DNA from 2 places in the Aristophania sp. ESL1142 genome. Region 2 is predicted to be linked to the other one. Evidence: riboswitches for the same ligand, from Rfam matches in the RefSeq annotation. Region 2 holds a riboswitch; the other holds the start of a gene.

The links. A riboswitch is a leader RNA that binds a small molecule or an ion and turns the genes downstream of it on or off. The one in region 2 is predicted to bind thiamine pyrophosphate.
Region 1: it holds a riboswitch for thiamine pyrophosphate, as region 2 does, so the genes downstream of both, AC3B6P_RS02870 (TonB-dependent receptor) here and thiC (phosphomethylpyrimidine synthase ThiC) in region 2, are expected to answer to the same signal.

The regions. Positions count from the first base shown of each region.
Region 1 is NZ_JBYLUH010000001.1:639,464-645,573, reverse strand. Features, by position in the region: gene tyrS (tyrosine--tRNA ligase) at 1-419, shown strand, start outside; gene AC3B6P_RS02880 (heparinase II/III family protein) at 466-2,076, opposite strand; gene rpe (ribulose-phosphate 3-epimerase) at 2,083-2,736, opposite strand; TPP riboswitch at 2,863-2,974, shown strand; gene AC3B6P_RS02870 (TonB-dependent receptor) at 3,048-5,393, shown strand; gene AC3B6P_RS02865 (phosphotransferase enzyme family protein) at 5,397-6,110, shown strand, end outside.
Region 2 is NZ_JBYLUH010000001.1:1,417,350-1,423,459, reverse strand. Features, by position in the region: gene thiO (glycine oxidase ThiO) at 1-269, opposite strand, end outside; gene thiC (phosphomethylpyrimidine synthase ThiC) at 253-2,025, opposite strand; TPP riboswitch at 2,117-2,221, opposite strand; gene alr (alanine racemase) at 2,295-3,383, opposite strand; gene AC3B6P_RS06660 (fatty acyl-AMP ligase) at 3,629-5,437, shown strand; gene AC3B6P_RS06655 (acyl carrier protein) at 5,487-5,735, shown strand; gene spt (serine palmitoyltransferase) at 5,737-6,110, shown strand, end outside.

The DNA.
Region 1 (6,110 bases), 780 kb from region 2:
ACCTTTCTATTGAAGAATGTGAAAGATTAGGGCGACTTGAAGGGGCTGATATTAACGAGGCCAAGAAAATCCTCGCGACTGAAGCCACAGCAATCTGCCACGGCCGTCAGGCAGCGCAGGAAGCGGCCTCTACAGCACAGACCGTCTTTGAACAGGGTAACCAGCAGGCTTCACTGCCTGAAAAAGAGCTTTCAAGGGCTTTACTCAAGGAAGGCATTCCTGCTTTCCGTCTCCTGACTGAGACAGGCCTTACCGCAACTGGCGGAGAAGCCAGACGGCTCATCCGTGGAGGCGGTGCAAGGATTAGGGATAATGTCATTACAGATGAAAATCAGCTTATTACCGAAAATGATTTTACGGATAATGGCCTGAAATTATCCCTTGGAAAAAAGAAACATATTCTTGTCCGCCTGATTTAAAAGTTCAGGAAAATTGAAAGTAGGCCCGTTATTTCGGGCCTATTTCCTAATCTGGCACGCGCTCCAGAATCCAGATGATTTTCTGCTGATGCCGAGATTTTCCATCATCATTTTTTATAATGGTCCCTGGCTGGGTCGTCAAAACAATCTGTTTGCTTTTTTCTGACTTCCCGCGCCCCAGATACAGGTCATCTTCAATTCTGATCCCTCCACCTGATTGCCGGAAACGCCATAATGAGCCTTCTGTATGCAGAATAATCTCATCATCTTCCTGTTCTACGCGAACAGTGGGATGAATATGAAAGCGTAACGTGCAGGATAAGTCGCGCTCCCCTTCGACCTGCTCCTGACCACGCAGATCTTCTCCTTCTTTCCCAAGATAGAGACTCCGTGACCATATAGCGCCTAAAGGAGCATGATAACCATCATGGGAAAGGTCAATCCAATGCTCCTTGGCAGTACTTTTGTAATGATGGCTGACATGAGAAGGGTGGCGGCTAATATGGCCATCAATGTCAAACTCAATGCAGGACTCATCTTCAGCTATAAGGGCATTATGAGCTGCACTCACTCTGAGCGCTTCTTTCCAGTCTCCCCCTTTTGCTGCACCACAATTCACGAATAGACGCTGCGCTCCATAAGAAAACTCAAACGATAAGGTGCCAGCATGGGCCCTGCTATCAAAACCAAATACTGGTGGTTTTGCCGCATCAATCAATAAAAGCGACCGGCCAAGCGCAATTCTGGCAAACCCTCCCTGAGGCAATATGGAGGGTAGAGCCCGATGGCGAACCATATTGTCAAAAAGAGACTGTATCTCTTCGCGCTTATGTTCAAGGGTTCCATTAAAAAGAGCGAGTTTCCCATCACCATGACGAAAAAAATCAAGGACCGGCCATGTTTTTTCCAAAGCCTGTGTAATGAGAAAAGGCACGGAAACTTCCATAGCCGTGTACATCTCAGCAAAATTCTGTAATTCTTCTACCGTTTGGAGTTGCGCCTCCGGACTGCGTTCAGCCACTGTTCCATCAGCTAAAATCAAACGCTCCAGTTCAGGTTTAAGATAACGCTGAAACCTGAGCAAAAAACCCTGCTGTTCAGGCAACACCATAAAAACTGCCAAAAGCCCGCGCAAAGCGGCCAGTCCCTCCCATCCTTGGGGAGGAAGGGGTAAAAGGGCTGCGAGAATACGCCCTTCTCTGAGCATGGTTTCCAGAACGTGTTTCTGCGTCTCCTGCGTGGCTGTTTCAAGGCAGAATTCATAATGGCCCAACCAATTTGCCAGACGCTGCCCCATTAAATATCCGTCCTGGGCCAACGCATCAGTGGGAGGAACGTCACACCAGGCCTGGATAAAGCTACGCGCACAGAGCCGTGCTTCATTCGTCCCTAAAGCTCTGAGATCACGTAGCCAGACAAAGCTATAAAGCCACCGTCTCGTCTCTTCAGGCCAGGAACCCTGCCATTTTTTCTGAGAGGGAAATCCGTATATTTTCTGGTCAAAACGGCATCGTCCGCCAACAAGGAGGATCCCCTGCTCTTCGTCACCTTGTCTGATATCTCTATATTGAAACGCCGGCCTTGAAGAAGCCTTATGATGGATCGGCAGAGATGCCATCATAAGCTTCAGCTGGCGCCATAATGTATGGCGATCCATCATCCTTTATGATCGACGCGAAACATTAATCAAACCCTCAATGGCAGCCCTACGGTCAGGTTTCCCAAAAATGGATGAGCCTGCTACAAGCAACGTCGCCCCTGCTTCTACAACACGGGGTGCCGTATCTTCGTCGATGCCTCCATCAACCCCCAATATAATAGAGCGCCCCGTTTTCTTGATCATTTCGGATAATGTACGGATTTTCGGGAGCTGCCCTTCCAGAAAACTTTGCCCTCCAAACCCCGGATTAACGCTCATGACAAGAATGATATCAACAATATCCATCACTTGTGAAAGCGCTTCAGGTGGCGTTGCCGGACAAATGGCGACCCCCGCTTTGCATCCTAAAGCATGGATTGTCTGCAAGGACCGATAAAGATGGGGGTTCCCTTCACAATGCACGGTAATATGATCCACCCCTGCCTTTGCCATTTCTTCAAGGTAAGGATCGACAGGAGCAATCATTAAATGGGCATCAAACTTTGCTTTGCTAAAGGGACGCAGCGCCTTGATAACAGGCATACCGAACGTAATATTTGGGACAAAATGTCCATCCATCACATCAAGATGGACCCATGGGGCTAATGCGATATCTTCAAGCTCATGACGTAAATTAGAAAAATCCGCTGATAAGAGGCTAGGGGCAATAATTGGCATGCGAACTCCGGCCTTTTCTGCGTTATAAGATAATGGGTTAATACCACTTATCCTATGGTAAACAGGAGGTAATTTACAAGACAAAACCCTTCATGGACTCTTAATTATGGTTTCCTTATAAGTAGGGAATGTTCCGAGGGGTGTCTCTATTATGAAAAAAGAGGCTGAGATGGCAGAGCCGGACCCTTTGAACCTGATCCGGCCCATACCGGCGAAGGGACAGGAATTACTGCCAGAAGAACCCACTGGCCCCTGAACTGACGCCACATATCCGGATCTTTTCCATCGTTTGTTCGGGGAGAAGATTCCTTTTGCGTACGCCTTTTTATCTATCTTTTTATAGCATTACGACAATTTACATTTTGGGTTCTTTTCCGGCTCTAGCCCAGAACAACCACGCAGATTCCCAAAAAAATACCACACCACCCCAAATAGAAGTCCTGACCGTCAAGCGGCCCAAAGAGATATTATTACGTGGTGGAGGTCTTATAACCCCTCAACATGGCACTCAGGCACGCAGTGTCATAGGACGCCCTTTAATGGACGTCATTGCTCCAACCTCAACAGCTTTCCAGATTATCAGCACAACACCTGGTGCCAATATCGCCCTTTCTGATCCTTTTGGTCTGTCCCCCCAGACCAATATGAGTCTGAGAGGGCTTAATTCAGATTCAATAGGTGCTGTCCTTGAAGGGATGCCCATGAATGATCTGGCTTATTATGTGCTTTCCCCAGGACAGTTCGCCGATTCAGAGAATTATGGTGAAGTTGCTCTCCAGCAAGGCTCAGCTGATCTCGACAGTCCTGTGCTCAATGCCACGGGAGGGCTTTTATCCATGCACTATCGTGACCCTTCCCTCAGAAAAGGAGGAATGACCTCTTTCTCCTATGGTTCATATAATATGAGACGCGGCTTTCTGCGTCTGGATACAGGAGAACTCGGCCAGAGCGGAATCCGTGGTTTTATCTCTTATTCCAATAGCTATAGCGAAAACTGGCGTGGTGCCGGAGATGATTCCCGCCACCATATTGATTTCAAGTTCATCAAAGAATGGGGAGAAGGAAACAGGGTCAGCCTTGTTGGGTCCTGGAATCATGTCCTTAACAGCTATTATCCCGAAGTAACGTCAGAAAGCTGGCGTCAAAACGGTATCCATGGCGCTAATAACCTCACCCAGCACTATGACAAGAACCACCCAACCAGTAACGAAAATTACTGGAAATTCTGGCGTGACCCCATGGATACACTTTATGTTGGGGCTCCTGTACATGTCAGATTTGATGAGCATTTTTCCCTTGATCTGACCCCTTATGCCCAGCGGGCTTATGGTAGTGCTCCTTCGGGAACGGTGCTTAATGCCACAGGCAACGCCATGGGCAATGAGAGAGTGGGGGCTATCTCCCTGCCTGACAATGCAAATACGGCAATGGCACGGGCAGATTATACCCAGATGAGCTACCGTTCCGGTTTTACAGCAGCCCTGCATGCCAGAGTGGGATGGAATAACTTTGTTCTTGGATATTGGTACGATTATTCAGATGACCATGAACGCCAGACTTTCAATCCCGCTGATGAGAATGGCTATGCAGGCTCTATCTGGGGGCATGGTCCTCATATTCATCTTCCTGACGGTCGCCTCCTGAAGGGGGCAGATTTCCATACAATGGCGCAGGTCAATGCCATTTTTATCGGAGATCATATTTCACTCTTTCATAACAAGCTTGCCATGGATGTAGGCTTCAAGGAGGTTATGCTGACACGCACAGGGAGTAATAACCTCCCCGGGCCGCAATATCACGTGGGACATAATAGTGCGCAGCCACTTCCACGTTTTGGCCTCAGATGGAATTTCACACCTAAAGATCAACTCTTTTTCAACACAACAACCAATTTTCGGGCTCCTGCGGTCACAGCCTATTACGACAGCTACGAGATCACTTCCGCCGCAGCACTTGGGAAAGGTTCTCCAAGACTTAAAGACGAATATTCCATCGCAGAGGAAATAGGCTATCGCCATAATGGCACGGTCATGACAGGCAGCATCACGTTCTTTAATTATAATTTTACTAACCGCCAGATCATGACGATCCTCCGGCAGAATAACTCTGAAATGTCTTCAACCATCAATGCTGGCGGTCAGACAACGCGCGGTGTGGATATTGAACTAGGAATACGCCCCTGGCATCATATTAGCCCCTATCTGTCTTTCGAGTATCTTAATACTACCATCGACAATAATATTGCCGTAAGCGGTGATACGCTCCATACTGCCGGGAAGATTGCTGTCCGCAGCCCCCATGTGCAGGGTGCTTTGGGGCTCCGTTACGATAATGGTCACATATTCGGACTTTTCACGGCCCGTTATACGAGCAGCCAATATGCCACCTTTATGAATGATGAGAGAATGCCATCTCACATCACAGCTGACCTGAATATAGGCTATCGCTTTTCCGATTATGATCGTCTGAAAGCGCCAACCCTGATGTTGAATTTTCTGAATCTTACGAACCAGCATTATCTTTCAGGTATTGCTTCTCCACAGCTTAATGCACACCAGACCGTGGGCCAACATGGAACACTCATCGCCGCAAATGCCCCTCAATATTATATTGGCGGAGGTTTTGCGGTTCTCTGCTCAGCAAGAACGGGGTTTTAGGTCATGACTGAAACGTCACCAATAGAGGCTCTGGGCCTTGATGACAGGACACATGCCAGGGATTGGGACTTATTAAGTCCACGTGTCAGTAACGACGTTTTAAGTTATTACCGGACATTGCAGAAACCAGCAGACATACTCTGGCACAGCCCTCGGGCTTTTTCTTCTGCTGCGCTTGTCCGCCTCGATAGAGAAGAAAAAATTTTTATCAAACGCCATGATGCACGACTGCGCCCGCCCGGGATCCTACAGGAAGAGCATGATTTCATTTTTCATCTAAAAAAAAATGACTTTCCTGTTCTTACGCCACTCATAAACAAAAAGAGACAAACAATTACGGTTACAGAAGCCGGTGTGTTTGAACTCTATTTACCCATGCCGGGCGAAGATCTTTATCAGAAAACCCTGTCATGGGAACCTTATCATTCACAACGCCATGCTTTTTCTGCGGGCCAGCTTCTGGCACGTCTCCATAAAGCCAGCATAGACTACAAAGCATCTGCGCGACGGACGAGATTTCTTGCAGCACCCCTTACCCCACTTCTTTCTCATTCTGTGCAGGAAAGTCTGATTCACTGGATATCTGGACAGGCAGGGCTGGAGACAAGCTTGCAACAGTGGAACTGGAAAGAAGAGCTATTTCCACGCCTGGAAGCCTTCCATGCTCCATTACGCCCTTTTCTTGACCAGATCCTGCCTCACTGGGGACATGGAGAC
Region 2 (6,110 bases):
TGTTTCAAACCTTTATAATGGCGTTCCCACCATGACAGGGATTCAACACCCCTGTCTCGAACAAGGTCATCTGCCCCATCACGCTCACACCATGGCGCAATCATCCCTCCGGCAAACCAGGAACAGGTATCTTTTCCCAGGGCCTCGGTCTTTTCATAAAGGTGGACAGAACCATAACCGGCATCCTGTAGACTCAATGCCGTGACAAATCCTGCGACTCCGCCGCCTATAATTCCTATTGAAGGCGATCCTTCATACAGCTTCGACATAAAGAGCCCCTCCCTGCTTCCGGAACTCTTCAGATTTTTCCTTCATCCCCTCCAGCCGGACCGTATCATCACGAATATCCTGAGAAATTTTCATAGAGCAGAATTTTGGCCCGCACATAGAGCAGAAATGGGCTGTTTTATGAGCAGTTTTTGGCATGGTCTCATCATGAAATGCCCGTGCAGTATCTGGATCAAGCGCAAGATTGAACTGATCTTCCCATCTGAAGGCGAAACGCGCTCTTGAAAGGGCATTATCATGCTGTTGCGCTGCCGGATGACCTTTGGCGAGATCAGCCGCATGGGCTGCCAATTTATAGGTAATAACACCTGTTTTGACGTCATTACGATCTGGCAGTCCCAGATGTTCTTTCGGTGTAACGTAGCAGAGCATGGCTGTACCAAACCACCCGATCATTGCTGCCCCAATCGCAGAGGTAATATGGTCGTAACCGGGGGCAATATCTGTCGTAAGCGGCCCTAGAGTATAAAAAGGTGCTTCTGCACAGAATTCTATCTGTTTCTCCATGTTTTCACGAATGAGATTCATGGGAACATGGCCTGGTCCTTCAATCATGACCTGACAACCATGTTTCCAGGCAATATGGGTTAATTCTCCCAATGTTTTCAGCTCTGCAAACTGTGCCTCATCATTCGCATCTGCAATACTGCCCGGTCGCAAACCATCCCCCAAGGAAAGGGCGATGTCATATCGATGACAGATTTCACAGATTTCGTCGAAATGCTCATACAGAAAGCTCTCACGGTGCCCATCAAGACACCAGCGCGCCATAATCGACCCTCCTCGACTAACAATCCCTGTCACACGCCTGGCTGTCAGAGGAATATGTGCAAGACGCAAGCCTGCATGGATTGTAAAATAATCGACGCCCTGCTCAGCCTGATGAATCAAAACACTACGAAAAATTTCCCAGTTCAGAGCAAGAGGATCATTGCCGACACGTTCCAGTGCTTCATAAATAGGCACAGTCCCAATCGGCACTGGGGAATTTCTCAAAATCCATGAACGCACCTGTCTGATATGCTTGCCGGTAGAGAGGTCCATAACTGTATCGGCTCCCCAACGGGTTGCCCAGACCATTTTTTCCACCTCAGAGGCAACGCCCGATGTAACGGCTGAATTGCCAATATTCGCGTTGATCTTTACCAGAAAATTACGCCCTATAACCATGGGTTCCAGTTCTGGATGATTGATATTTCCTGGAATAATGGCACGCCCTGCCGCAATCTCATCACGCACATATTCAGGCGTGATATAAGCAGGCATGGCCTTTCCAACATGTTCGCCACGCAAAGACGCTTTTTGCCCGTTTTTCTGCGCTTCTTCCCTACCAAGATTTTCACGCCATGCCGCGTAAATCATTTCTTCAGTGACAATGCCAGCACGCGCATAATCGAGTTGAGTAACGTTTTTGCCCGAAAAACCTGCCCTGACCACATGATGGGCTGGACAGAAAGGTACCTCTTCATATGAAGTAGAGGTCTCTTCTATACGGCTTGCAAAACCACGTTTTTCAAGCCACTTTCCCCGTATTTTAGGCAGACCTTCCTCAAGAGAGAGAGCGGCATTAATCTCTGTATAGGGGCCTGACGTATCATATAAACGCTGAAAGGGCTGCTCATCATCTTCCAGAGCAACATCCCTGAAAGGAACCAGGATATCTTCCCGCCCAAAAGCCTGACTATAAATTTTCTGAGATCCACAGATCGGACCTGTGGTAATTGTAAATTCCTGCATTGATCTTCCCTCCACGCATCACTGGTGTGAGTAAAAGACCCGGCACAATGGTTGACGATCTTATAAGAATTCCAGTCAGCGTGAGGCCACGCTATCTGTGCTTTCCCGTTCCTTCGCCGGCCTGACCCGGATCAGGTTCAAAGGGTTCGGCACCATGCCATCTCAGCCCTGTATTAGGACTCCCCCCGGAACATGTATCATGGCGTAGCAAGGCTTTATATCATGCGTCAAGTTTGATTATTTCACCCCACTATAACGTGATGACGTTTCTATTGCTTTATATAACGCCGAGTATAACGTGTACCTAAAGCGGTCAGGATTTCATAACCGATAGTATCTGCCTGTTTCGCCACTTCATCAACTGACTGCCTGGCTCCGATTACGGTGAGATAGTCTCCTTCTTTTAATGAGTCTTCTTCAAGCGCTGTAATATCAACACTGACACTATCCATAGAGACACGCCCCATGACCGGTAGCGCCACATTATTGAACCAAAGCATCCCCTTCCCGCTTAACTGCCTGAAAAACCCGTCAGCGTAACCCAAACTAACAATTGCAAGACGCGTTTTGCGAGTAACCTGGCAGCTATAGCCATAACCTATATAAGAGTCGGCTTCGATCTCTCGGATCTGACAAACTGGAACTTCTAGAGAAACTGCCTGAGATAAAGGATTTATAGTGTTTTTCTGTGGCGCAATTCCATATAAAGCGGCACCGGGCCTAACCATATCAAAATGATATTTTTCTCCCAGGAAGATTCCTGAAGAAGCTGAGAGTGACCTCAAAACACCCTGAAATGGTGCTGCCATTTTTTCAAAAAGAGATAATTGCGCCATATTGGCTGGATGATCCGGCTCATCTGCACAGGCAAGATGGCTTATAATAAGGCACAGAGGCAGATTTCTCAGCCAGTCACACTCCATATCCTTTTCGCTCAACCCAAAACGAGACATACCTGTATCAAGCTGGAGCGCCGCAGGATGAGGCCTTTTTGTAACACGGCAATATTCCAGCCATTCATATGCCTGCAAAACTGTATTGATGACCGGAACAAGCTTCTTATGCGCAAGCCAGCCTGCCTCTCCCGGCATGAAGCCATGCAAAACAAAGATCTGTGCTGAAGGAAGAATTTTTCTTAAAGCCTCACCTTCTTCAGGAAGCGCTACAAAAAAACTCGAAGCGCCTTTATCTGAAAGCGTTATCGCTATAGACTCAAGACCGAGGCCGTAAGCATCTGCCTTTAATACAGGAGCGCAATCTGCCTTTCGAGAGAGCTGTGCGAGTATGTCATAATTGCTCTGTATGGCCGCAAGGTTAACTGTTAAAAGGCCTTTTCTAGGAGACAGGTCATATGACACGATAAATTCTTTTCCTTATATGCGTGTTTCAATGCCGGGCACATTGCAAAATGTTAAAGTTTTTATATAGCTTTAGAGCCACTAAATCGACTGATTCATCACTTTATAATATGAAAAACGTCTAATCTACCTTGAGGTCTGATAGGGTTATGTATTAGAGACGTGTCGGAAATTTAAACTTTTCGTTGTTTATGAGTTGTTGGCTTTTTCCTCCAGAGGGTGAAAGTCCAGTCAGTTAAGTCAGTATGAGAGCCACCATTCAAGTGGTTCAATTGGGAGCTAGTCAAGGTTTGACAGAGGCTAAGCAAACTTCCACCAGTCCTCTTTGTGCAACGCCAAGCCGTTCAGGGCTGGTACGCCGTTATGGGGATTTCGCCAGTTTTCCAGAAGCATTAGATTATGCTGCTCAGGGACAAACGGGATTCAATATTTATTCCGGTAAGGGGACTTTGCTAGAAGCCCTTCCCTATAGCCTTTTACGCAAACAGGCTCATTCAGTAGCAAAACGTCTTCTGGGGCTTGGCTTACGGCCTGGCGACAGAGTATGCCTTATTGCTGAAAGCGATGGCGATTTCGCACGAATTTTCTTTGGCTGCCAATATGCTGGTTTAGTCCCTGCTCCGCTTCCATTACCCGTCGCTTTTGGTGGTAAGGACGGCTATATAGAGACCCTGCGCGGCATGATTGCGAGCGCAGGCGCCAAAGCTGTGATCGTTCCTGATGTTATCGGGAGCTGGACAAGCGATATTATAGCAGGGATTGACCTGGTATTTGGAGGCTCTCCTGCTCAGCTATTTGAAGTTTCTGAAGCCGATGTTGCTCTTCCTGACATAGAAACAGATAATCTTTCTTATCTGCAATTCTCATCAGGGAGCACACGTTTCCCTATGGGGGTTAGTGTTACGCAAAAAGCTGGCATGGCAAATGCCCATAGTATTGCTCATGACGGACTGAAAGTCTTTACAGCTGATTCGCCTCATGATGACCGCTGCGTTTCCTGGCTGCCTCTTTATCACGATATGGGGTTGGTTGGCTTCTTCCTTACACCTATGACATGTCAGCTATCGGTCGACCTTCTTCCTACCCGTGAATTTGCACGACGCCCTCATGTCTGGCTCGAACTAATTTCACGCAATAAAGGTACACTCGCTTACAGCCCCTCCTTCGGTTTTGAACTATGTGCAAAACGTGGGGCACGTGAAGAGATAGACCTTTCTTCATGGAGAGTTGCCGGTATTGGCGGCGATATGATCCGTCCTCAAATTCTTGAGCAATTTGCTGATTGCTTTGAATGTAAGGGATTTGATCGTCGCGCTTTCGTCGCAAGTTACGGCATGGCTGAGACAACCTTGGCTATCAGCTTCGCTCCACTCAATACAGGCATTGAAACAGACACTGTTGATCTTCGCTATCTTGAAGAAAATAACATGGCGCGCCCTGTTTCTTCAGAAAATGACATATCACGCACATTCGTTCTTTGCGGCGAGGCACTGCCAGGGCACAAGATAGAAGTCCGTGATTCTGAAGGCAATGTGCTGCCTGAACGCGAAGTTGGGACGATTTTCGTCAGTGGCCCTAGTTTGATGTGTGGTTATTTTAACCGCCCGGAAGAAACAAAAGCTGTCCTCTCTGAAGATGGCTGGCTTGATACGGGTGATCTCGGCTATAGCTTACGTGGGCAGATTGTTGTCACAGGTCGCGCTAAAGATCTGATTATCATCAATGGCCGTAACATATGGCCTCAAGATCTTGAATGGTCGGCTGAGCATGAAATTGCAGGATTACGGTCTCGCGATGTGGCTGTTTTCTCACTTAATCATGCAGGAAGCGATGAAGAAATTGTCGCTCTCGTACAATGTCGTCTGACTGAAGAAGAGCCGCGCAAGGCGCTTACAGACCAGATCACAAGTCTATTCCGTCGTCTTCATGGAGTGGAATGCAAGGTCATCCTGGTACCTCCCCGTTCTCTTCCCCAAACGTCATCTGGAAAATTGACCCGGGCTAAAGCAAAAAAGATGTTGCTTAACGGTGAATTTGGCGATTTTCAGGATTAGCCTTATTATAGTTTGATACAAAACAGGTTTTGAAACCAGAGGTCTAAAAATGACAGAAACTGTCTCTGACATCGCCGAAATGATTACACAGAAACTTCTTGCTAATCCGAAAGTTCCTCGTGACATTAACGGTGATAGCCGTATTGTGGAAGATCTAGCTTTTGACAGTCTTGCTGTCATGAATTTTGTTATGGAAATCGAAGATACGCTTGATGTCTCGGTTCCTTTGGACAAACTTGCTGATATTCGTACGATTAACGACCTTGCCACCTGTTTATATGAGATCAAAGCTGGCTAACATGACTTCACTTTTTGATAAGCAGGCTACCCTTAAAGCTTCATTTGAGGGGTTGAAGGCTTTAAGTCCACGTAATCCGTTTTCTGTTGTCATAGAACGGCCACTCTCTGCGTCTGTAGGCATTATTGAGGGACGCGAAACACTTCTTTTCGGAACAAACAATTATCTTGGCCTAAGTCAGTCGAAAAGAGCTGAAGAAGCTGCGATAGAAACCGTTCGCTCCATGGGGGTCGGGACAACCGGCTCCCGTATTGCTAATGGTACGCTTTCTCTGCATCAGAAACTTGAGCAAAAACTTGCAGAAGTTTTCCATCGCCGTCATGCCATGGTCTTTTCAACCGGGTACCAGGCTAATCTGGGTACAATCTCTGCCCT